DNA from 2 places in the Paenibacillus urinalis genome. Region 2 is predicted to be linked to the other one. Evidence: predicted binding sites of a transcription regulator. Region 2 holds the regulator's gene; the other holds the start of a gene.
What was found. Region 2 encodes NrdR, which represses ribonucleotide reductase genes. Its sites were predicted from a motif close to AACACNATATATNGTGTT; they were not measured.

Region 1 (11,154 bases), 1.3 Mb from region 2:
AGAACATGGTTGGACGTATCCGGATGAATATGAATCTGGATGCAGGGACGAAGATTACGCTAGATCATGCGGAAGTACTGGATCGGGAAGGGAATTTTTACACCGGCAATCTGCGAAGTGCGAAGCAGTTAGTCGTATATACAGCACGGGGAAATGGTGAAGACAACTATGCACCGGCATTTACCTTCATGGGATTCAGGTATGTTCGTATTGTAGGGCTTGAGGAGCTTGATGATTCGGTACTCCTAAAGGGCTTCACAGGGGAAGTCATGCATTCTGATATGGTTCAGACGGGACAATTCGACTGCTCAGACGAACGGGTGAATCGGCTTCAGCACAACATCGTTTGGGGACAACGCGGCAACTTTGTAGATATTCCAACCGATTGTCCGCAGCGGGATGAACGTCTCGGGTGGACCGGCGATGCTCAGGTATTTATACGTACAGCCGCATTTAATTATCAGGTGGCGCCCTTCTTCGCCAAATGGCTGCGGGATCTGGCGGCTGATCAGAGAGAAGATGGAAGTGTACCCTTTACGATTCCGAACATTTTGAAATGGAATAAAGATACTTCGGCAGCTTGGGGCGATGCGGCGGTCATCTGTCCTTGGACACAGTACCAATGCTACGGAGACATCAGGCTCTTGTCCGAGCAGTATGACAGTATGAAGGCTTGGGTGAACTATATTCGAGGCGAAGGTGAATACGAATATTTATGGAATACTGGTCATCATTTCGGAGACTGGCTTGCTCTAGATGCGAAGGAGAACAGCTACGTGGGGGCGACACCACTCGATCTGATTGCTACATCGTTCTATGCGTATTCTGTTGATCTCGTAAGAAATGCGGCTGTCGTTCTGGGCAGATCCGAAGACGTAAAGGAATACAGTGATTTGCTGTATCAGGTGCGAAGAGCTTATCTGAATGAATTTGTCACACCTGCCGGTCGTCTGGCTGCTCCTATGCAGACTGCTCATGTACTTGCACTAATGTTTGGCCTCGTTGAAGGAGACACCAGAAGAAGAACAGCAAGTGAACTTAACCGAATGGTCGTGCAGAACGGCTATCATTTAACGACCGGTTTTGTAGGAACGCCTTATTTGTGCATCGTCTTGTCTGAAAATGGCTATCATGAGACCGCCGTTAAATTACTGCTGCAGGATAGTTATCCATCATGGCTGTATTCGGTTACGCAAGGGGCCACAACGATATGGGAGCATTGGGATGGCATCAAGCCTGATGGCTCTTTCTGGAGTGATGATATGAACTCCTATAACCATTATGCCTATGGTGCAATTGGCGACTGGATGTATCGGTATCTTGCAGGTCTTGATATGGAGGATTCGGATATTGCTTATAAAAAGATACGCATACATCCAAGATTTGCAGCTGGACAGCTTAAGCATGCTTCGGCTAAGCTGGATTCCCCTTACGGACGGATTGAATCGTCATGGCAAGAAGATAAGGGACTTAGAACGGTACGAATTCAGATTCCAGTAAATGCAGAAGCTAAGATTATTCTGGAGGGAGCGGATCACGCTCATTTATTGGAAAGCGGTCATCCCGTAGAGGATGTGAAAGGAATAATAGAAATAACCAGTACAGCTGAAGCGGTAGAGCTTAGAGCAGGCTCAGGCGAGTATGTGTTCAGCTATAAATATTCATGATTTACTGAATATTACGTATAAGCCTACTATTCGTCAGTAGGCTTATACGTCTTATGAGAATGATGAAGCGCGGAATAGCTGCGACGATATGCGGATGAGAGCCAAATACCCCGCGCTTCCTGCTTATCGCTTTTTTGTTTTCTGTTCCTCATCCGGCGCCTCCAGTATATCTTCGGTCAAGTTGGCTTTCGTTATAGAACCGGATTGATCAAGTACGTCAAAAGGCTTATGGTTCTTGTCTGATTCAGGAATCGGTTCCACGCCAGCTCCGCGATCGGTTTTATCGTGAGTCACTAGAATCACCCTTTCCATTCTTGACTTAGTATGCACGCTGGTCAGCGTAAATATGTACGTCATTACCTCTGTTTCGGATCAATGAAACATTCAGGGAATGACAGCTGGACACCATTTTCAATGGGAATTCACATAACCTTCTTATTCATTCTTTATTCTGACTTACAATCTCAAGCAGCTGTTCAGACATATATTCTGGGCTAAAGGTAAGGCCGCCATTAATCCATTCAATAATAATGCCGAAGATAGCATAAGCAATGTAGCTGGCTTGGATGTCAGGATTGATCTTCGTATGTGGTCCGTGCTCTGATATGCTCTCGAGAGACAGATCCTTCAGTACGTTGCAGATACGATTCTGGAAACCGGATAACTTGTCTGATTTAACGATCAGAATATAGAAATCAGCGAATTTATATACATGATCAAATACCTTTACAGCAGCAGAGGTCAATTTGCTGATATCCAGCACCTCGACATGCATATAAGGATCACGATAGGATTCAATCAGATCGGAAATCACATCATCTAAGACTTCCTCTAATATATCTTCTTTATACTGATAATGCTTGTAGAAGGTGCCGCGGTTAAGATTAGCTACCTGAACCAAGTCAGTGATCGATATCTCTTTGAATTCTTTTTTTTTCATCAGTTGGATGAGTGCATCCTTCAGTGCCTGCTTCGATTTAACGATCCTACGATCGATGGAATCATGCGTATCCGTCATTCTCGAAGACCTCCTATTGAGATAGAAAATGTGTTAATAGACATTTAACTGTGTAATTGTATGTTAGCATACAAATCGCTGCTTTTTTGCTGATTGAATAATTGTTTGCACATTCATTATAATATAAAAGTGAACAGTTAATGAACAATTGTTCGTTATTTTATCAATGTAAACGCATACGATAATATAGGAGGTTATACAAAATGAGACTTCAAAACAAAGTAGCTATTATTACAGGTGCTGCTTCCGGTATGGGTAAAGAAACAGCGATCCTATATGCTCAAGAAGGAGCAAAGGTTGTCGTGTCCGATCTAAATCTAGAAGGTGCTAACGCAACCGTCGAAACGATTAAAGCAGCGGGTGGAGAGGCTTTTGCAATTAAGACCAACGTCGCTTCTCTGGAAGATATTAATACGCTGATTGATACAACAGTGGAGAAATACGGTACGGTGGATGTTCTGGTGAACAATGCCGGAATTATGGACAACTTTGAACCGGCTGGTGAGGTTGAAGATGAGAAATGGGAGCGTATTTTCGCTATCAATACGACGAGCGTAATGCGTGCTACACGTAAAGTGCTTCCGATCTTCATGGAGAAGCAAAGCGGCGTTATTATCAACATTGCATCCGCTGGTGGACTTCAAGGTGCTCGTGCAGGTGCTTCTTATACAGCATCCAAGCATGCTGTTGTTGGCTTCACCAAAAATACAGGCTTCATGTACGCTAAAGAAGGAATCAGATGTGTGGCTATTGCTCCAGGTGGAGTAGAGACTAACATCAGCGCATCCATGACTGGAGTGAGTCAGTATGGCATGGGCCGCTCCCAAGCAGGACTGGCTATCAATCCACGTATCGGTAAACCAGCTGAGATTGCTCAGGTTGCCTTGTTCCTCGCATCCGACGAAGCCAGCTTCGTGAACGGCACGGTAATTAGCGCAGATGCCGGATGGATGGCATACTAAGATTGTTGTGTTTAAATAGAATAGATAAGGCCCGCTGTTTGACAGCGGGCTTTTTTTAATAATTATGGGTGAAGGTATTATATCAAATGCATCAATTTAACAATAAATAGATTGGAATACAAGCAGCCATGGCACTAACGTAATCTACTATATGGAGACGTGAATTATAAAGGAGGATCCTATCTGGTGAAGTGGGCAGATATTAAAGGGCACTATGACGTTGCTTATAGTCTTGGTCACAATTGTCTGGCTGCAAGTCAGTTGAATCACAGCCGAATTCGTACAATGGCAGGCGTCATCGACTGGATGATTACACCTCAGCTGTCAGGTGTAACGGAGCTGCTTCGTAATCGCTTCAAATATATGATGCAGCCTGAGAATATGGCTGTAATCGGGGTTAATCCACTGGCAGAGTGCTATATTGTGAGAGATGCTGCATATGATATATACTCACATCATGATTTTCCACTGGTACTGAACACCCCTCATCATTTAGCCAGCTATTCCATATTACAAGATAAAATAGAGCGTAGATCCGCACGATTCTTGAATAGAATGAACCTTAACAAGAGAACTTTGTTTTTACGTACAGAGGCTACACGGCATGAAACGTCTGAGCTGATTGATGTATTGCAACAGATCACAGCAGGTGAATTCAGGCTCTTGGTAGTTAACCATGCTTCGGTTCAAAATGTGGTAGAAATGGATTGGGAGCTCCCCAACGTTTGCACCCTGCTGATCCCTCAAGTCGATAATATGTTTGAAGACAATCATGGCATCTGGCGGTACATTCTTCAGGATATATATGCGACGCAATATTAATAACTTACTCCCTCGTTATATAGCACGATTCTGTTGCTCCTCAAGCTGCATTTTACATCAATAATTCTCTGATTACGACTTCCCCGATAGAGTAGACTTACGTCCTTCTTCTCCTCTATAAACCTCCCATCGATAAGCATGTCACACAGAAGCAGAAGTTGTTTGCGTTTCCTGTTGGCAAGCAGTGCTTCAAAGGTAAAGCCGGAATAGGCCCAGATCGTTTTGTCAGGACAATGCTCTTTGAAATGCTCGATAAATTGAATGCATTCCTCTGCCGAGAAAAATGGATCTCCGCCGCATAAAGTCAAACCATCCACAAGAGGGTTATGTTTAATATCTCGAATGATGCGCATCTGTTCTGCTTCTGTAAATGGTGTGCCTGCCTCAAAATCCCATGAATCCTTGTTAAAACAGCCAGGGCAGGCATGCCGGCACCCACTGATAAACACGACGGCTCGCAGTCCTGCCCCTTCATTAACGGATTCAGGGATATACCCGCATATATTCATTGATGCTTCACCCGATCACGTACCTCAGCTTGCTTGGCCTCGTTAAATCGGATTGTGTAATCTCCGGTCAAGTATCCTGTAACTCTGCGCAGCCGGCTAAAATGGACTTGTTCTTCAGTCACACCACAAGAGGGACATGATGTACCGATAACCCCTTCATATCCGCAATCAGGACATCGGTCAATCGGGTGATTAACAGAGAAATAACCCATATTTTGTGCGAGCGCATACTGAATGATCTTGCGTAAAGCCATTTGATTATGGCGAACATTTCCATCCAGCTCTACATAGGAGATTGCACCAGCATTGCACAATTCGTGAAAAGGAGACTCAAGCTCTATTTTTCGGGCACAGCTCATGGAGTAATAGACAGGAATATGAAAGGAATTCGTGTAATATTCCCGATCCGTGACTTCAGGTATCTGTCCATATTGTTCTCTATCCATCTGCGTAAATTTGCCGGATAACCCCTCTGCCGGAGTGGCAAAGAGCGTAATATTAAGGTTATACTCCTCACTTTTGCGATCACAGAATGCCCGCATCGTTTCAACAATTTTGACTCCTTCCTTATAGGCAAGCTCACTTTCCCCATGATGCTGTCCAAGAAGGGCCTTGAGGCATTCAGCCAGTCCAATGAATCCGATAGAGAGTGTCCCATGCTTCAGGAGCTCGCCAACTGGTTCGTCAGGATGTAGCTGTTCTCCGCCTTCCCAGACACCTTCTCTCATCATGAAATCAGAAGCTTTGGCAGGCTGAATGGATTGGAGTGAGTATCGATGGAGTAGACCCGAGAGGGCAGTCTCCATGGAATAATGCAGATTTTTATAAAAACCGTCCAGATTAGCCGAGCGCCGTTGATGAAGAATGATGCCGTGCTCAATGCCTAGTTTGACCAAATTGACCGTATTAAAAGAGAGATTGCCCTTCCCAGACAGCCTGTTTCTGCCAAAACGATCTGCAATCGTTCTCGTTCTGCAGCCCATCGTCGCAATAATCGTATCTGGTTCTCCTTCCCGATAGTAAGGGAGGTTGAATGAAGCATCGACATTTACAAAATTGGGGTACAGCCTGCGGCTGGTGCAGTCTACTGCCTTTAAGAACAGATCATAATTTGGATCGCCTTCCTGCTGATTTACACCTTGCTTGCACTGGAAAATATGCTGCGGAAACACAGGCGTTTCCCCATGACCCAAGCCTGAGATCGCCGCATCGAGAAGAGAGTGGGACACGAGTCGCCCCTCTGGTGAGGTGCACATTCCGTAATTCAATGATGTGAAAGGAATCTGACCGCCAGCGCGGCTGCTCATGGTATTCAAATTATGTATCAGCGATTCGGCAGCTTGTCTTGTTTCTAGGATCGTTTCTTCATGAGCAAATGTGAAGGATTTGGGTGAGAGGGAACGTGCCTTCTCGCTTGCAAAGTGGATGTCTGTATCTTCGATTGCTCTAATTTCTTCAAACAATCGCTGTCCTTTGCGGTAATGTTTGATGAAGGAGCGATTCACATAAGGAGCCAGGTCCCAATCGATCTTGCTGGCGGATACACCACCGAACTGACTATTCTGCTGAGATTGAAAAATAATGGCCACGAGTGCCATGGCTGACATAATCGATCTTGGTGTTCTGACCGAGCCATTCCCCGTGTTGAATCCTCGTTCTAACAGGCGGTCAAACGGAATAAATATACAATTTGTGGTGCCCAGTGCATATTGGTCCAGATCGTGAACATAAATATATCCTTGTTCAACAGCTCGTGCGACATAAGGGGGGAGAATATGTTTTAATGCGAATTCCTTAGATGCTTCAGAACCAATCTTGCTCATCTTCCCACTGAAAGAGTCTCCGTTCAAGTTCGCATTTTCCCGAAGCACATCCTGTTCCTTTGAGTCAATAATCCGTTTGATCATATCGGGGAGGTCACCTGATTTCTTCTGCATTGTCATCGCAGCTTCCATTTGTGCCATTTTGCTCCTCCTTTGAATTTTGAATATATGAAATGATGTAGACATACATACAATATGTAGATGTTTATATTTATGATAATTACTATATATAGAAATGGGTATGACAAATATCACAGTGGCTTGCTGCTGTTTATGACATACACCTGCCTTAAAGCAGGGTGGTAGAAAATGATTTAAGACATAAACCACCGATACAAAGCTCTGGAACCATGCTATGTTTGGATTGCATTTTTTCTTGGAATTGCAAAATTCATCAGTAACGATGAAAACAAAGATGGAGGAGGATGGGAGTGGAAGCAAATATGCAGGCAGGAATATCAGCGAGCGGAGAGGATAAAAAGATACCGAAGGTCGGCCAATTACTTGCCGTCCTGCTGTCAGGGGCATTTGTCGCCATACTTAATGAGACACTGCTGAACGTTGCGCTGGTTCAAATTATGGGTGATCTCAGCATTGAGCCGCATTTGGCGCAGTGGTTGTCAACTAGCTACATGCTTGTAATCGGCGTATTGATTCCGGTGTCTGCTTACCTGGTTCAACGCTTTACGACGAGACAGCTGTATTTATCAGCTATGATTCTTTTCTTAACAGGTACATTAATCGCCGGCTTCAGCGCAAACTTCGCAATATTGATATCAGGACGCGTTGTGCAGGCCATTGGTACGGCAGTGCTTATTCCCTTAATGACCAACATTATTCTGGCTGTCATACCGATTGAACGAAGAGGCGCTGCAATGGGACTGGTGGGGCTTGTACTTATGTTTGCACCTGCAATCGGACCTACCTTATCTGGTTTTATACTTCAATTTTTATCTTGGAGATGGCTGTTTTTCTTGGTTGCTCCGATTGTATTGATGACCATCCTATTCGGATATTGGAGACTGAAGAACGTTACACGGACTTCCAGACCGAAACTGGATGTCATCTCGATTATACTGTCAACCATTGGCTTTGGTGGATTGGTATTTGGCTTCGGAAGCCTTGGAGAAGGCGGCGGTGAGGGGGCAGTCAGCAGTTACGTTTATTATGTGCTTGGTGCAGGTGCAATCTCCTTGATTCTCTTCGTATTGCGTCAGATAAGATTGAAGACACCAGTCATGGATATGCGGGTATTTCGTCATTCCATGTTCACTATTGCGGTTGTGTTATCCATCATTGTGACGATGACGATGTTCGCCATGATGCTGGTATTACCTATATATCTGCAGCAGGTCCTTCTGTACAGTACGCTAACAACAGGACTTGTCATGCTGCCAGGAGGTCTTCTTAACGGACTGATGTCTCCCGTGATGGGCCGCCTATTCGACAAGTATGGACCAAGGGTGTTGTTAATTCCAGGCATCAGCATGCTCATCTTGACGATTATTGGCTTTATGCAAACCGAGCTTCTTCAATCGCCATGGATCGTAATGGGACTGCAAACCGTGCTGATGATTTCAATCGCGATGATTATGATGCCTTCCCAAACGAACGGACTCAATGCTCTGCCTGCTGAGCTATATCCTCACGGAACCGCAGTGCTGAGTACATTGCAGCAGACATCTGGTGCGCTTGGAGCGGCTGTGTTTATATCCATCATGCAATCCGGTCAGAATAAAGCACTTGCAGGGATAGCAAACCCAGGTCAGACAGAGCAGGCTGCCGCGATGACAGCTGGAGTGCAGGATGCATTTATGATTGGGCTCATTCTTGCCTGTGCCGGGTTTGTAATTGCTTTGTTCGTGAACAGAGTTAACACAGGCGGAGGTTCCCACGGAACGCCTGAACAGAAGGAAGAAGTGAAGGAACTGGCCGCGAATCCGGCAGTAGAATAGTACCAGTAAAGCGACAGAGCAACAGAGCAACAGAGCAACAGAGCAACAGCGCAACAGAACAGAAGGAACAAGTTGTTTAGTTGCAAAACTGGTGGAGTTTAGAAAGAAGGAGCAGCCGCGCATCATTAAATGTGCGGTTTTTTTCTGCAGTTTGGGTCTGTAAAGTTAATAATTATGGTAATATATAGTCTTGCAGAAAAACACAAACTGAAATGGAAAGGAAGTAAGGATTGCTTAAATTTACATCACACAAGAAATCGGTATGGAAATGGACCTTCTTTTTCTTGCTGCTCCTGCTTAGCTGGGTATGGAATCTGGCTTATTACAACAGCATGCAGCTTGATAAACCGTTATTTCCTAAGCAGTATATGACTGCCATTAATCAACTTACGGAGATCAAGGTTTATTTTTTGGAGAATAAGGATCAGGGGAAGAAAGTGAGCCAAATTCATATTAAAGAGCTGCCTCATACCGCAATCGGAAGTCCAACAACCCAAATAGAATATGATTACCAGAATCTTAAACGGTTTTATATTGATCTCAGACCGGAAGAGAATACGAAGATAGATACAGAACAGGACAAGGACATCGTCATTCGGGAGATTGAGGTGTATTACGATGATGGTTCTACAGAGACGGTTCCGATTGGTGAGATCGTTATTCGGCCTTATCCTGATAAAGGATATGTCACGGATATGAGTTCAAGTGGAGCATCCTCAGATGGAAGCGGTCATGATTACCCGAGAGTAGCGGTTAAAGCCTGGCTAACGAAGATAGAGATGACCCATTCGGAAGAGCTCTCTTCACTCATTGATTTTACACTGTACGGTAAGCCGGCAGATCAGGTCACTTATCCGAAGGAAGTGGTCCCTGACGATCGGATCACCTTAAGATATCAGTGGAAGCTTCCTGAGGATCCTAGTGAGTTCATGATCTACGAAGCGTTGGCGTTAATGCATTTTAATACACCGGATGGCAAAGAAATTGTAGATTTCAGCTTTATGAGCAATAATCTAAGTTATTCCGAAGAACAGATCCGGTCCATTGTACAGGAGGTGAACTAATGTCTCCATCCATACAAAGCACGGCGGCACCCCTTCGCAGAATGGCATGGGGATTTCTATTTGTACTCATTGATTTAAACTTGGGTCCTATTGATATCCTGCCTGATTTTGTAGGTTTTATCTTGATATACTTCGGCTTAAGCCGGCTCGGTGAGCGTTTCAAAGATTTTAGCCGAGCTAAAGGATTCAGCCTTATTTTATTATTCATGTCCATAGCCGGTATATTTGTTCCGCCAGTCGATTATAACAGCTTTGCTTCTATTCCTCTGTATGTTCATATATTTGCGGAATTACTTAGTCTGCTTACGCTGTTCCTGCTTGTCTTTATATTTAGAGGACTCACAGTAATCGGAGAATCCGGTGTGTTTCATAATGTGAAGATTCAGGAAGTGATCAGTCTCAGAAAAAATGGATTACTTGGTCTACATGTCCTTCTCATGATCATGTATCCCTTGGCATTTAATATGAACGATACGATATTATCGACCATATTCATTTTCACTATAATCCAGCTTCTATTCTATCTTCTGTTCATTGCACTGCTGTTCCGGATGGCCAAAGTCATTGAGAAGTGGAAAGGATCTGTCAGCGTATAGACTGTTTATTGATTCATGACTGAATACACAGGTATTGGTTTAAAATAACGGTATAACTGTAGAAGGGAAGGGAAGCCATGGCAAGGGAAGTCTATTCCGTTCCCTATGGGTATGAACCCAAGGAGGACGCGACCAAGGGAACCCTGATTTACTATGATGACTTTGACGGAGTGGAGGACAGGGAGCTGGCAAGCGCATTAAAAATAACGGAATCCAAGCAATTCAAGAAGCTGGTTCTCTATCCCCTTCACGATGCTACCATTAAGCGCATGCTGAAGCACAATACGCAGCCCTTCTATAAGAGAGAGGATCGGCTGCATGATTGGAAGCGTGAGCAGTCCAATGAGAGGCTCATTATGGTTGAAGGCTGGGAGGGCAAGCGGAAGAAATATACACCGATGGAGGCTGCACTACGGCATTTGACAGAGTACTATCCAGCACCTCATTTCGTATATATCTCTCCCTTGTATGCGAACTTGTTCGCTTCTTACTCCTTCTTTGAAGAATGGATCAAGAAGATCCGATTAATTATAAATGATACGCCGAGAGAGCTTCATCCGAGCCTAATGAAGTATGGGCATCGTTTTGAGATCATCACGGGTCGAGATGAGAACAAATAACGGTTACACCAAACCGCTTCCTTGAATAAAGGAGCGGTTTTTTTATTGTTATCGACAACCAACAACCTATTTACTCAACACCTGAAAAATTCATAATAGTAATAATGACTTCGATAAT
Region 2 (11,154 bases):
AGGAGATAGCGGAACTTTAGCTTCAAAGGAAAGGTCCCTTCGGTCCCAAATCGCCAGCTTCATCCCACCTTGCAAATTCAAAAAAGGCAACCGCCCTGCTCCCCCCTACTTCTTCATAAAGGACAATAAATCCTATCTGATAAAAATACCGATGTGTTCAGACACACACGACATATTTTCAACTGAAACTCTAGGCACCAACCTATGCTAAGCTGAATAACCTAACTCGTGGATTATAATATCGAAGCGGAGGAATGAATAGCAATGGCAGTGTCTTACATGGATTTTACTTCCCCGGATGTACAATTTTTTGATGATGTCAATAAAAACCGGTTCTTTACCAAAGACAGTGGTAACTACATTAATGTTCTGGGCAGAACACAACTGAATACACTGGGAAATGCTTCCTTACTGGATATCACGCTCACCAGAGGAAATGTCGTTGAGCCTCATGTTCATCAAAATGCTTCTGAACTCGTCTACGTTGTTTCGGGAGAAGCGATTGTATCTTTTGTTAATCCTTTTACCAAAGAGGTTCTTAATTTTACGGCTGGACCTGGACAATCGGTATTAGTACCTCAAGGATGGATTCACTGGGAAGTCGCATCACAGGACAATACAAAAATCATTGCCATTTTTGATGCCCCGGAACCGCTATTTATTGGAATATCTGATTTCCTGCGCCTGGCTCCAACGAACACGATTGCCCATACTTATTGTCTGGATGAGGCCATGCTGAAACAAACTTTGGCTCCCATCAAGGATACGACCGTCATTGGCCCTCCTGCAGACTGCAACAAGTACCATCAGCCGCAAACGGGAGTTCAGGGTACTTCCTACAACAACCACATGATGGCTCCGCAAGGATATCAAGGTCATATGATACAAGGTGCTCAAAGTATGCAAGGTGCTCACGGTCATCAAGGCCAAATGAAAAAGGAAGGCTATTCCCGGCAAGTGATCGGGAATGGACAACATCAAAATTATTAAGAGGTAATTTAAAATAGAAGCCTTCGGAGCTCACAATCATGAGTCTGAAGGCTTTTACTTTTATCATGCTCGATTTTCACTTTACATTTTGACTGATTCATTAAAGCTTTACATCTAGTCTTCGTTTACGCCCTTAGACAACAGCGTCTTCAATTCCTTCATAAACATGTTGATGTCTTTAAATTGTCTATAGACCGATGCAAAACGGACGTAAGCAACCTCATCCACAGGATATAGCTGTTCCATGACGAGTTCTCCAATCTCCCGACTCTCCACTTCAGCAACCGCAGTATTACGAAGAGACTTCTCTACTTCTGATACGATGGAATCGAGCTGCTCCACGGAAACAGGTCTCTTCTCACAGGCACGAATCAATCCTCGCAGCAATTTCTCTCTGCTGAATTCCTCTCTGCTTCCATCCTTCTTAATTACGATCAAAGGTGTCTCTTCAATCGTTTCAAAGGTTGTAAATCTTCGATTACACTTCTCGCATTCTCTGCGTCGGCGTATGGATTTGTTCTCATTGGCTGGGCGAGAATCAAGTACCTTGGTACCGCTATATGTACAGTACGGACACTTCAAGCTCACTCACCTCCTTAATTGTATATAGTTACCAATCATTTTTTTAAATAAAATGTTATGAAAATTCGAGTTGCGAGACATAATACTTTTACCAACCCGCAAGGAGGTGAAAGCAATGGCACAAGGTAATAACTCCAACAACCTGGTAGTATCTAAAGCACACGGAGCTCTCGAACAAATGAAGTACGAGGTTGCTCAAGAGCTTGGAATCAGCATCCCACAAGATGGTTACCAAGGTAACATGACATCTTATGAGAACGGTTCTATCGGTGGTTACATCACTAAACGTCTTGTAACAATCGGTGAACAACAACTGGCTGGACAATTTCACTAATTAGATTTCATTAGAAGTATTGGGCTCGGCTTAATCAGATTAAGCCTGTCCAATGCTTCTTTTGCTATTCACACTGAATTCTAAAATTCCTTATAAATATCCTTGTATTGATTATAATAGTAAACGACCCGCTGAACATAGTGTCTCGTCTCACCGATCGGAATTTCCCCAATAGTGTCCAGATGACCGTCCCATTTGCCTTCCTTGATCCAGCTTCCTACATTCCCTTGGCCTGCATTGTAGGCAGCAATTGCTGCTATGGGATTGCCTTCAAAATGGTCTGACAGATAATCCAGATACCAGGTTCCCATTTGAATGTTGGCATCAGGCTCATGCTTCAGTTCATCGAGTGTGACATTGTCCAGCCTTGCTGTTTCCAGGATCCAATTGGCCGTATCGGGCATGAGCTGCATTAAGCCGATTGCGCCTTTTTTGGACTCCCTGCTCAGCTTGTAGTTGGATTCTACTCGAATAATGGAGGCGACTAAAAACGGATCTACCTCATAATTCTCTGAATGGGTGCGAATTTGTTCTTTATAATGGATAGGATAAAACCATGACATCCAGTTCGTATTTAAAAATAACAAGAGTACAAAGGCAATGAAAAGAACGAGCAGGCTTCTTTTTTTGCGTAATAGCTTCATGATAAGCCCTTGTCATGCCAAAACTTTAAGATTTGCGCCTTCGTTTCTTCCATCGTTCCGCTGTTGTCGATCACAATATCGGCCCTTCGCTTCTTCTCCTCGATATCCATTTGTGCATTTAATCGGCTAATAGCATCCGATTCGCTGATTCCATCCCGTTCCATCAGGCGCTTCAGCTGAATTTCGGCAGGGACATAGACCACCATCACCTGTTCAAATTGCTCTGACAATCCAGACTCATAGAGTAAGGGGATATCGGATACAACTAGCTTATCAGGCTGTTCCTGCTCAAACATCCGCATACGCTCCCGCATCTCTTGACGAATGGCAGGATGCGTGATGTCATTGAGCGCCTTCAATTCAGCAGAATTTCCAAATACGATTTCGCCCAGCTTCTTTCGATGCAGCGTTCCGTCTTCATTCAGAACAGCTTGTCCAAATCTTTCAATCACAGCAGCGAGCACGGGGTGCCCGGGAAGCATCACTTCCCGGGCAATTTGATCGGCATCAATAAGAATGGCTCCGAGGCTCACAAGATACCTGGAGACGCTGCTCTTCCCCGTAGCAATCCCGCCTGTAAGTCCTATATTCATGTGTTCACCTCAAATCAGCTTCAATAGACCCATAATAATCAACATCACGGCTGGGAGAGCAGTGAATGAACGAATCCAGCTTGCACTTGCAAACCGAAATCCTGCTCTTAACCCTAACACAAGAAATGTACCGCTGAAAAGTGCGATCATCACAGATGTGAGCAGCGGAGGCAGTCCAAGCAAGGCTGCACCAAGTCCTGCTCCAAATGCATCAAGTGACAGGGCAATACCTAACCACATCGCTTCATATCCCGAAATACTGCCAGAGTCGTCCATATCTGCAGCGGAAGGTTTCTTCAATATTTGAATGACGATGCCCCACTTCTGAATTTCCAGTAAAAACACCGTCTTCTTCGATTCCTTCATTATATGCTGCTCGTCTTCATCCCATTCTTGCTCCTCTGTGACAGAAGCGCCATTCACAGTCTCATCCTGCCCTGGCTGAGCAGATGCTCTCAGGGATTGAATAAGCGACCACGCACCCATGCCTATAAGAATGATTGCTCCTATATATGAAGCAACATCAGGAGATACGAGGTGCGACAGCAGCACACCGAGCTGCATCGACAGTCCAATTACAAGGCCCGAGCATACCGATATAATGACGATGGACAGCCAAGGTATTTTCATTTTTCGAAGACCATATGTAATACCTATACCAAATCCATCCAGGCTTAATGCAAAGGCGAGCATTAGCAGAGTTAATAAATGAGGCACCCTCCATTCCTCCCCGTCCGGCTCAAGTTACATCTACCCATTTTTCTAATTTAAAGGTAGCGAATGTTTGCCTTAACTGCGTTGCCCTAGCAGTATATGGGAACCTGGTCTAAAGGGTGCCTATTCATGCATTTGCTCTCTATGACATACTAAACAAGAACCTGACACTTAGGACAGGTATGGGTACCGCGACCTCCGACGACACTCTTGACAATCATCGTACCGCACTCCGTACAAGGCTCGTCTTTTCTTCCATAGATCTTAAGCTGATGCTGAAACATCCCCATCTCACCCTGTCCGTTAACATAGGACTTGATGGATGAGCCTCCGGCTTGCACCGCTTCAAGAAGTGTATCAATAATGGACTGATGCAATAGAGCAAGCTGCTCTTCACGAAGTGTATTCGCTGGCTGCTCAGGATGTATTCCTGCTCTGAACAATGCTTCATCTACATAGATATTTCCGATTCCCACCACATACTCCTGGTTAAGCAGCGCAATCTTGATCTTCGTTGTTCTTGCTCCGATAACCTTAACGAAGGATTCAAGCGTAAAAGCCTCATCAAGCGGCTCAAGACCCAGCTTCATTAGTGGTTTATTCGCCAGATCCTCACCGTTCTTGAACAGATGCATGGTGCCAAATTGTCTTACATCCTTGTAACGCAGCTCTGTTCCATCCGAGAAGTGGAACACAACATGGGTATGCTTCTCAAGTGGATCGCCCTCTTGATACATCCCATAGCGGCCCTCCATTCGCAAATGAGAAACAAGCACGAGGCCGTCAAGCATAATACGCAGGAATTTGCCTCTGCGCTCTACCCCTTGAATCGTGTGGCCTGCAAGCTCCATTGCAAAAGCTTCGATGTCATCCGGCCGCTGAATAATACGCGGCAGGTGTACGGTAACGCGATCTATATACTTTCCGACAATAAGTGTATTTAATGTTCTTCTGACTGTTTCTACTTCCGGAAGTTCCGGCATGATGTCTTCACCTCACGTACCATTATACCGGAAGTTTGTTCGGACTTGTAACCCAAAATTAGATTACTTCGCCTCGTACCAGTTTCTTCCGTAGCTAACCTCTGCCTTGAGCGGAACCGACAGCTGGAGCGCTTGTTCCATCACTTCCGGAACGAGCTTCTTCATCGTTTCCAGTTCCTCTTCAGGGACTTCAAATACAAGTTCGTCATGCACCTGAAGCAGCATCCGGCTCTGCAGTCCCTGCTTGGCAAGAGCAGCATCCATCTGAACCATGGCAAGCTTGATGATGTCTGCAGCTGTGCCCTGAATTGGTGTATTCATTGCAGTCCGTTCTGCAAAAGAGCGCAGGTTAAAGTTACTTGCATTGATCTCAGGCAGATACCGGCGCCGACCCATCAGAGTCGTTACGTAGCCGTCTTTTCTTGCTTCTTTTACAATATCATCCATGAACTTGCGAACGCCCTGGAATACAGCAAAATATTGCTCAATAAACTGTGCTGCTTCTTTACGTGTAATATTCAAATTTTGTGACAAGCCGTAATCACTGATTCCATACACGATACCAAAATTGACGGCTTTGGCTGAACGTCTCATATTACTGTCTACGGCATCCTTGTCCACTCCGAATACATCCATAGCTGTCTTCGTATGAATATCCATGTCATGCACAAAAGCTTCCTTGAGCCGCTCATCGTCCGAGATATGAGCCAGAACCCGCAGTTCAATCTGCGAGTAATCGGCAGCAAGAATGTACCAGTTCTCCTCCGAAGGTGCAAATACTTTACGAATCTTCCGTCCTTCTTCAAGACGAATCGGAATGTTCTGCAGATTCGGATACTGACTGCTCAGCCTTCCTGTAGCCGCGATGGTCTGACGATAATAGGTATGGACCTTGCTGGTCTCCGGAGAAATTTCTTTAAGAAGTCCCTCAATATATGTGGATTGCAGCTTGGCAATCGTACGATATTCCAATATATACTGCACAATATCGTGATAAGGAGCCAGCTTCTCCAGCACGTCAGCCCCCGTCGAGTAGCCTGTCTTCGTCTTCTTGATCACAGGCAGCCCAAGCTTATCAAATAGAATCTCGCCCAATTGCTTCGGAGAGTTCAGATTAAATTCCGTACCTGCGATTTCATAGATCTTCTCCACCAAGCCGCGGATCGTCTTCTCAAACTCTGCGCCCAGCTCCTTCAGATCGTTGATATTTGCCTTGATTCCCTGCTTCTCCATATCAGCCAGTATTCTGGATAGCGGCATTTCCAAATCGTAGAACAGCTCATGCATCCCTGTCTCCTCCAGGTCCTTCTGTTGAAGCGGGATGATCCCTTGCAGTGAAGCTGTCTTGCGGGACAAGTGATTGGCCAGAACCTCAATATCTGGCACCTTATACTTTGCTCCCTTGCCCAGCACTTCCTCATCGGAAGCAAGTCGAGGCAGGGCGTATTTGGCAGCAAGCCCTGTCAGGGTCTGATCGCTGTCGGTGGGATCAAGCAGATATCCTGCCAAGTGAGCATCAAAGGCAGCTCCGGCGAATTCGATGCCGCTCGCATGTAGAGCAAGATCTACCCGGTGCAGATCATATCCATGCTTCGGCTGATTCGTATCAGCAAACCATTCTCTGATTTGGATACAAGCATCCGATCTCAGTATTTCTGGTGTCAGGAAGTAATAACGCTCCTGTGTGTAGATTACGATTCCAATGATTTCTGCATGATGGGGGTTGTCCCCATGAGCTTCTACGTGAACAACCTTCACTTCTTCCAGCGCCGAAGCGAGCTCCTTCGCGTTATCTTCAGTTACAATGACCACGTCCAGTTGAACAGCCTCCGGAGCGTCTTCTGAATCCTCATTCACCCGGTTCACAGTAAAGGATAAGCGTTCCAGCAGAGACTTGAATTCAAGCTTACCGAGTGCCGGGGCTGCTGATTCTTCCTTCAGTCCATCGAATACCATGTCTTCCCAGGATTGATCCAGCGGAACCTCGCGATAGATTGTAGCCAGCTTCTTACTGAGCCTGGCATCGTCCGCATGGGTTTCAATCTTCTCCTTCATTTTCCCTTTCAGCTCACTGGTATGTTCAAGAACAGCCTCTACCGAACCGAATTGATGCAGGAGCTTCAGCGCAGTCTTCTCTCCGACGCCCGGAATCCCAGGAATATTATCTGATGCATCGCCCATCAGACCTTTCAGATCAATAATTTGCAGCGGAGTTAGTCCATATTTCTCTTCAATCTCTTTCGGACCATAGGCTTCGATCTCGGAAACGCCTTTTCGAGTGAGAGCAATATTGACATGCTCGGAAGCAAGCTGCAGCATATCCTTGTCTCCAGTAACGACAAGCACTTCCCGTCCTGCCTCATCTGCGCGTTTGGTCAAGGTACCGATAATATCATCCGCCTCGTAGCCTTCGAGTTCAAATTGAGCAATGCCAAAAGCTCTCAGCAAGTCCTTCAGCACAGGGAATTGTTCGGACAGCTCAGGGGGAGTCTTCTGTCGACCGCCTTTATACTCCTCGTACCCTTCATGACGGAACGTCACCTTGCCTGCATCAAAAGCAACCATCATATGAGTCGGCTTATGCTCCTCCAGCAGTCTTAGCAGCATCGTTGTGAATCCATACACTGCATTCGTATGTAGACCGCTCGAATTCGTCAGCGGCGGCATTGCAAAAAACGCCCGATAAATAATGCTGTTACCATCTATTAAAATAAACTTTTCCATTAGACACCTCACACTGTGTTTTTGCTGTTTATATGATAACACAAGGGAACGGCTGTTCCAAAAAAAACAAGCAACCAGACGAGTGTGATAACGTCTCTGATTACTTGTTTTTTGTGAAAACCTGTTTATTCAATGGATACAGGTGTCAGAATTCCTTTTCCAGCGCTGCTAATCATGGCGGCCTCCGTCACTTTTGCAATGTAAAGCCCACTCTCAGCTGGTGCAGAAGCACTCTCTATTCTTCCAAGCAGCAGTTCAACAAAATCATGATTCGGATTACTGGACTCCGGCCATCGTTCTGGTGGTACCTCCCGAACTTCCGGTTCACCGTCTACAGCTTCATACAGCCTGCCATTTCGGAAGAGCAATGTACCTTGATCTCCATGGATCGATAAGTCCTCCTGCCACTTAATGCTTGCGCTGCCTACAACATGGAACGAGCCAATGGCTCCTCCCTCGAACTGAATCGTAACTGCTGAATCGATATCGACTTCGGTCTGCCTTGTGTCAATCACCGCTGAGACCTGCAGCGGCCGCAATCCGGTAATCCATAATACGGCATCAAGCAAATGACTGCCGGAATCGTTCAGCTGACCACCGCAGGATAAAGCCAGGCTCTGCCGCCAGGTGCCTTTCTGATCTACCATCCAGCTCTGGGCCTGATATGCGCTCACAAATTGAATGCTGCCCAACCTTCCGTGCGATACGGATTGCTTCATATACATATAAGGACCTAATAAATGACGTTGATATGCTACGGCAAGATGCTTGCCGCTGGCAGCCGCATGCGAAATAATTGCCTCTGCATTTGCTGCGCCATCTACAAAAGGCTTTTCCATGAGTACATGCAGTCCTGCCGTAAGGCAATCCATTCCTTGCTCATAATGCATTCGATGGGGAGATACGATGACAGCCGCATCCAGCTTCTCCTTTGCTAGTGCATCTTTATAGTCCGTATAAATGGCGGTCTTCTCTAATTCGGGAAAATCAGCCTTAGCACCATCTAGTGCAGCCGTACTGGGATCTGCGAGCGCTGCAATTTCTGCTTCCGGGAGCTGAAGAATTCGGCGTATATGCTCTCTTCCCATCCCTCCGACTCCGATCATTAAAAAACGAATTTTGTGCATTTGCTATAATCCCCCTATCCTTTGATTCCACTGAAGGTAATCCCTTGAATAAATGTTTTCTGCAGGAAGAAAAACAAAATAATAATGGGCGCGGTCATAATCGTCGATACCGCCATCATAAGTCCCCACTCCGTCCCTTTCTGGCTTTGGAACTGCTGCAATCCAAGCGATAAAGTATACGACTCGGGATTGGTCAGATACAGCAGTGGTCCCATGAAATCCGTCCAGCTCGCCATGAACTGAAACAAGCCGACTGCCAGCACAGCGGATTTGGCTAAAGGCAGCATAATCTGCCAGTAAATCCGAAACTCCCCGGCCCCATCGATTCTCGCAGCATCCTTCAGCTCGTTAGGTAATCCCATAAAAAATTGCCGCAGCAAAAAGATATAGAATGGAACTCCGAAAAAAGCAGGGATGATCAATGGCAGCAGCGTACCAATCCAGTTCAGCTTATCGAACAAGAGAAAGAGCGGAATCATCGTAACCTGGCCAGGAATCATCATGACGGCTATGGTGATCAGGAATAAAGTCTTGCTGCCTCTCCACTGCAGCTTGGCGAAGCTGTAAGCGACCAGCGGCGAAGTTAAGACAACGCCCAGCGTGCTGAAGCCAGTTATGATTAATGTGTTTTTTAAATAAGTAAAGAAGGGAATGTAGGTCATGGCATCCACATAATTGCTCCACATGAAGGGCTTCGGAATCCATTCCGGCGGGAAAGTGAACACCTGTTCCAGCGGCTTCAGTGAAGTAGACACCATCCAGATAAACGGGGCCAGAAAGAATACAGCTGCAATAAGCAGAAAGAGATGGGCACTGATTCGTTTTACATTACGTACTGTTTTGGCTGTCATATCCATCCCCCCTATTCGCCTTGATAGTGAACCCATTTTTTGGACGAACCAAAGATTACGGCTGTAAGCACCATCACAATAATAAATAAGATCCAGGCCATCGCTGATGCATATCCCATCTTAAAGAACTTGAATCCATTATCGTACAGATACATCACATAAAATTTCATGGAATCAGCTGGCGTTCCCTGACCATTCGTTAGTGTGTAGGGCAGCGTAAACTGCTGAAACGCATTGATTACACCCATGACCAGATTATAGAAAATAACGGGGGTGAGCAGTGGCAGCGTCACACTCTTCACCTTGCTGAACCAGCCTGCCCCATCAATCTCAGCTGCTTCATAATAGTCACTTGAAATATCATTCAGGCCTGCCAGATAGATCACAATAGATTGACCGATCCCCCACAGAGACATCAGGATCAGTGACGGTTTGGACCAGGTCTCCGATCCGAGCCATGCCGGGCCTTGTATCCCCATTCCGTCCAGAATACCGTTGACAAGACCAAATCCAGGATTTAGCAGCCACATCCAGAGTACAGCCATCGCGACAGCCGGAACCAGCGTTGGCAGGAAGAAGATCGTGCGGTAAACTGCCATTCCTCTAATCTTCATATTGAGCAGCATGGCTAAGGCCACACCAAAGAATATACTGAGCGGAACAAAAAACACGACAAAGTAAATGGTATTGTTGATGGATGTCCAGAACACAGAGTCCTTCATGAGAGATGCATAATTTTGGAAGCCTACAAATTCACCAGGCTGCAGGATGCTGTATGTGGTTAGGCTGAAATATAGAGATGAGACCAGTGGTGCCCCAAAGAACACGAGAAGTCCGATAACCCAAGGGGAAGCGAACAGCCAGCCGTACATATTGTCTCTATGCAGTCTGCGGCCCTTTTGTCTCATATTCACATGCTCTGTGCGGATCGGTTCCGATTTAATCAAGATTTACGCCTCCTGTTCAACTAGAGTGAAGTGAGGAATGATAGGTGTGCAGCAGCGTACGAACCTAAATTATTCATTCAATGCCTTGGATACATTATCGGTAACCTTCTTCAACACTTCTTCTGGCGTTCCTTTGCCGCGTGTTGCCAGATCGACTGCGGATGCCAGCTCGTTCCAGTACAGAGAGCCTTGTGTCATAACCGGACGCGCATGGGAGACGGGAAGTACATCAATGAATTCCTTAAAGATCGGATCCTCTTTGTACCCAAGCTGCTCATTCACTTTATCCTTGATTGAAAAATCCCCACTGATTCTGCTGAAGATTTCTTGACCCTTCTCACCGGATAAAAATTTCATGAATTCCCACGCTGCATCCTGATTTTTCGAACCCTTCGGCATGACGGTCGCCCATCCTCCGGACCAGGTCGTGTGATTCTCACCTGTAGGGGTTGGCATCGGAAACACACCATACTTCAAATCAGGGTTAAATTTCTTGGCCTGTGACACAGTCCATGGCCCTGAGACTTGCATGCTCAATTGCCCGGTGAAGAAAGGGTCCATCGTAGAGGTTCCCTGAGAGCTTGTAAAAGAAGCAATATCTTCAATGTTATATTCTTTAGCGTAATCCACCATCCAGGTAAGGGCTTCAATATTCTTCGGATGGT

Region 1: a site for NrdR is predicted at 7,021-7,038, ahead of PUW25_RS14525 (anaerobic ribonucleoside triphosphate reductase). Genes of this name have one in related genera too.

The regions. Positions count from the first base shown of each region.
Region 1 is NZ_CP118108.1:3,129,357-3,140,510, reverse strand. It holds gene PUW25_RS14555 (alpha-L-rhamnosidase) at 1-1,667, shown strand, start outside; gene PUW25_RS14550 (hypothetical protein) at 1,791-1,961, opposite strand; gene PUW25_RS14545 (TetR/AcrR family transcriptional regulator) at 2,107-2,685, opposite strand; gene PUW25_RS14540 (SDR family oxidoreductase) at 2,889-3,647, shown strand; gene PUW25_RS14535 (DUF1796 family putative cysteine peptidase) at 3,834-4,469, shown strand; gene nrdG (anaerobic ribonucleoside-triphosphate reductase activating protein) at 4,466-4,978, opposite strand; gene PUW25_RS14525 (anaerobic ribonucleoside triphosphate reductase) at 4,975-6,933, opposite strand; gene PUW25_RS14520 (MDR family MFS transporter) at 7,233-8,756, shown strand; gene PUW25_RS14515 (hypothetical protein) at 8,987-9,820, shown strand; gene PUW25_RS14510 (hypothetical protein) at 9,820-10,416, shown strand; gene PUW25_RS14505 (hypothetical protein) at 10,494-11,036, shown strand.
Region 2 is NZ_CP118108.1:1,786,412-1,797,565, reverse strand. It holds partial or broken gene PUW25_RS08265 (VOC family protein) at 1-84, opposite strand, end outside; gene PUW25_RS08260 (cupin domain-containing protein) at 265-990, shown strand; gene nrdR (transcriptional regulator NrdR) at 1,105-1,572, opposite strand; gene PUW25_RS08250 (alpha/beta-type small acid-soluble spore protein) at 1,688-1,906, shown strand; gene PUW25_RS08245 (lytic transglycosylase domain-containing protein) at 1,987-2,550, opposite strand; gene coaE (dephospho-CoA kinase) at 2,547-3,143, opposite strand; gene PUW25_RS08235 (MntP/YtaF family protein) at 3,153-3,860, opposite strand; gene mutM (DNA-formamidopyrimidine glycosylase) at 4,010-4,840, opposite strand; gene polA (DNA polymerase I) at 4,904-7,564, opposite strand; gene PUW25_RS08220 (Gfo/Idh/MocA family protein) at 7,690-8,691, opposite strand; gene PUW25_RS08215 (carbohydrate ABC transporter permease) at 8,706-9,542, opposite strand; gene PUW25_RS08210 (carbohydrate ABC transporter permease) at 9,554-10,489, opposite strand; gene PUW25_RS08205 (ABC transporter substrate-binding protein) at 10,559-11,154, opposite strand, start outside.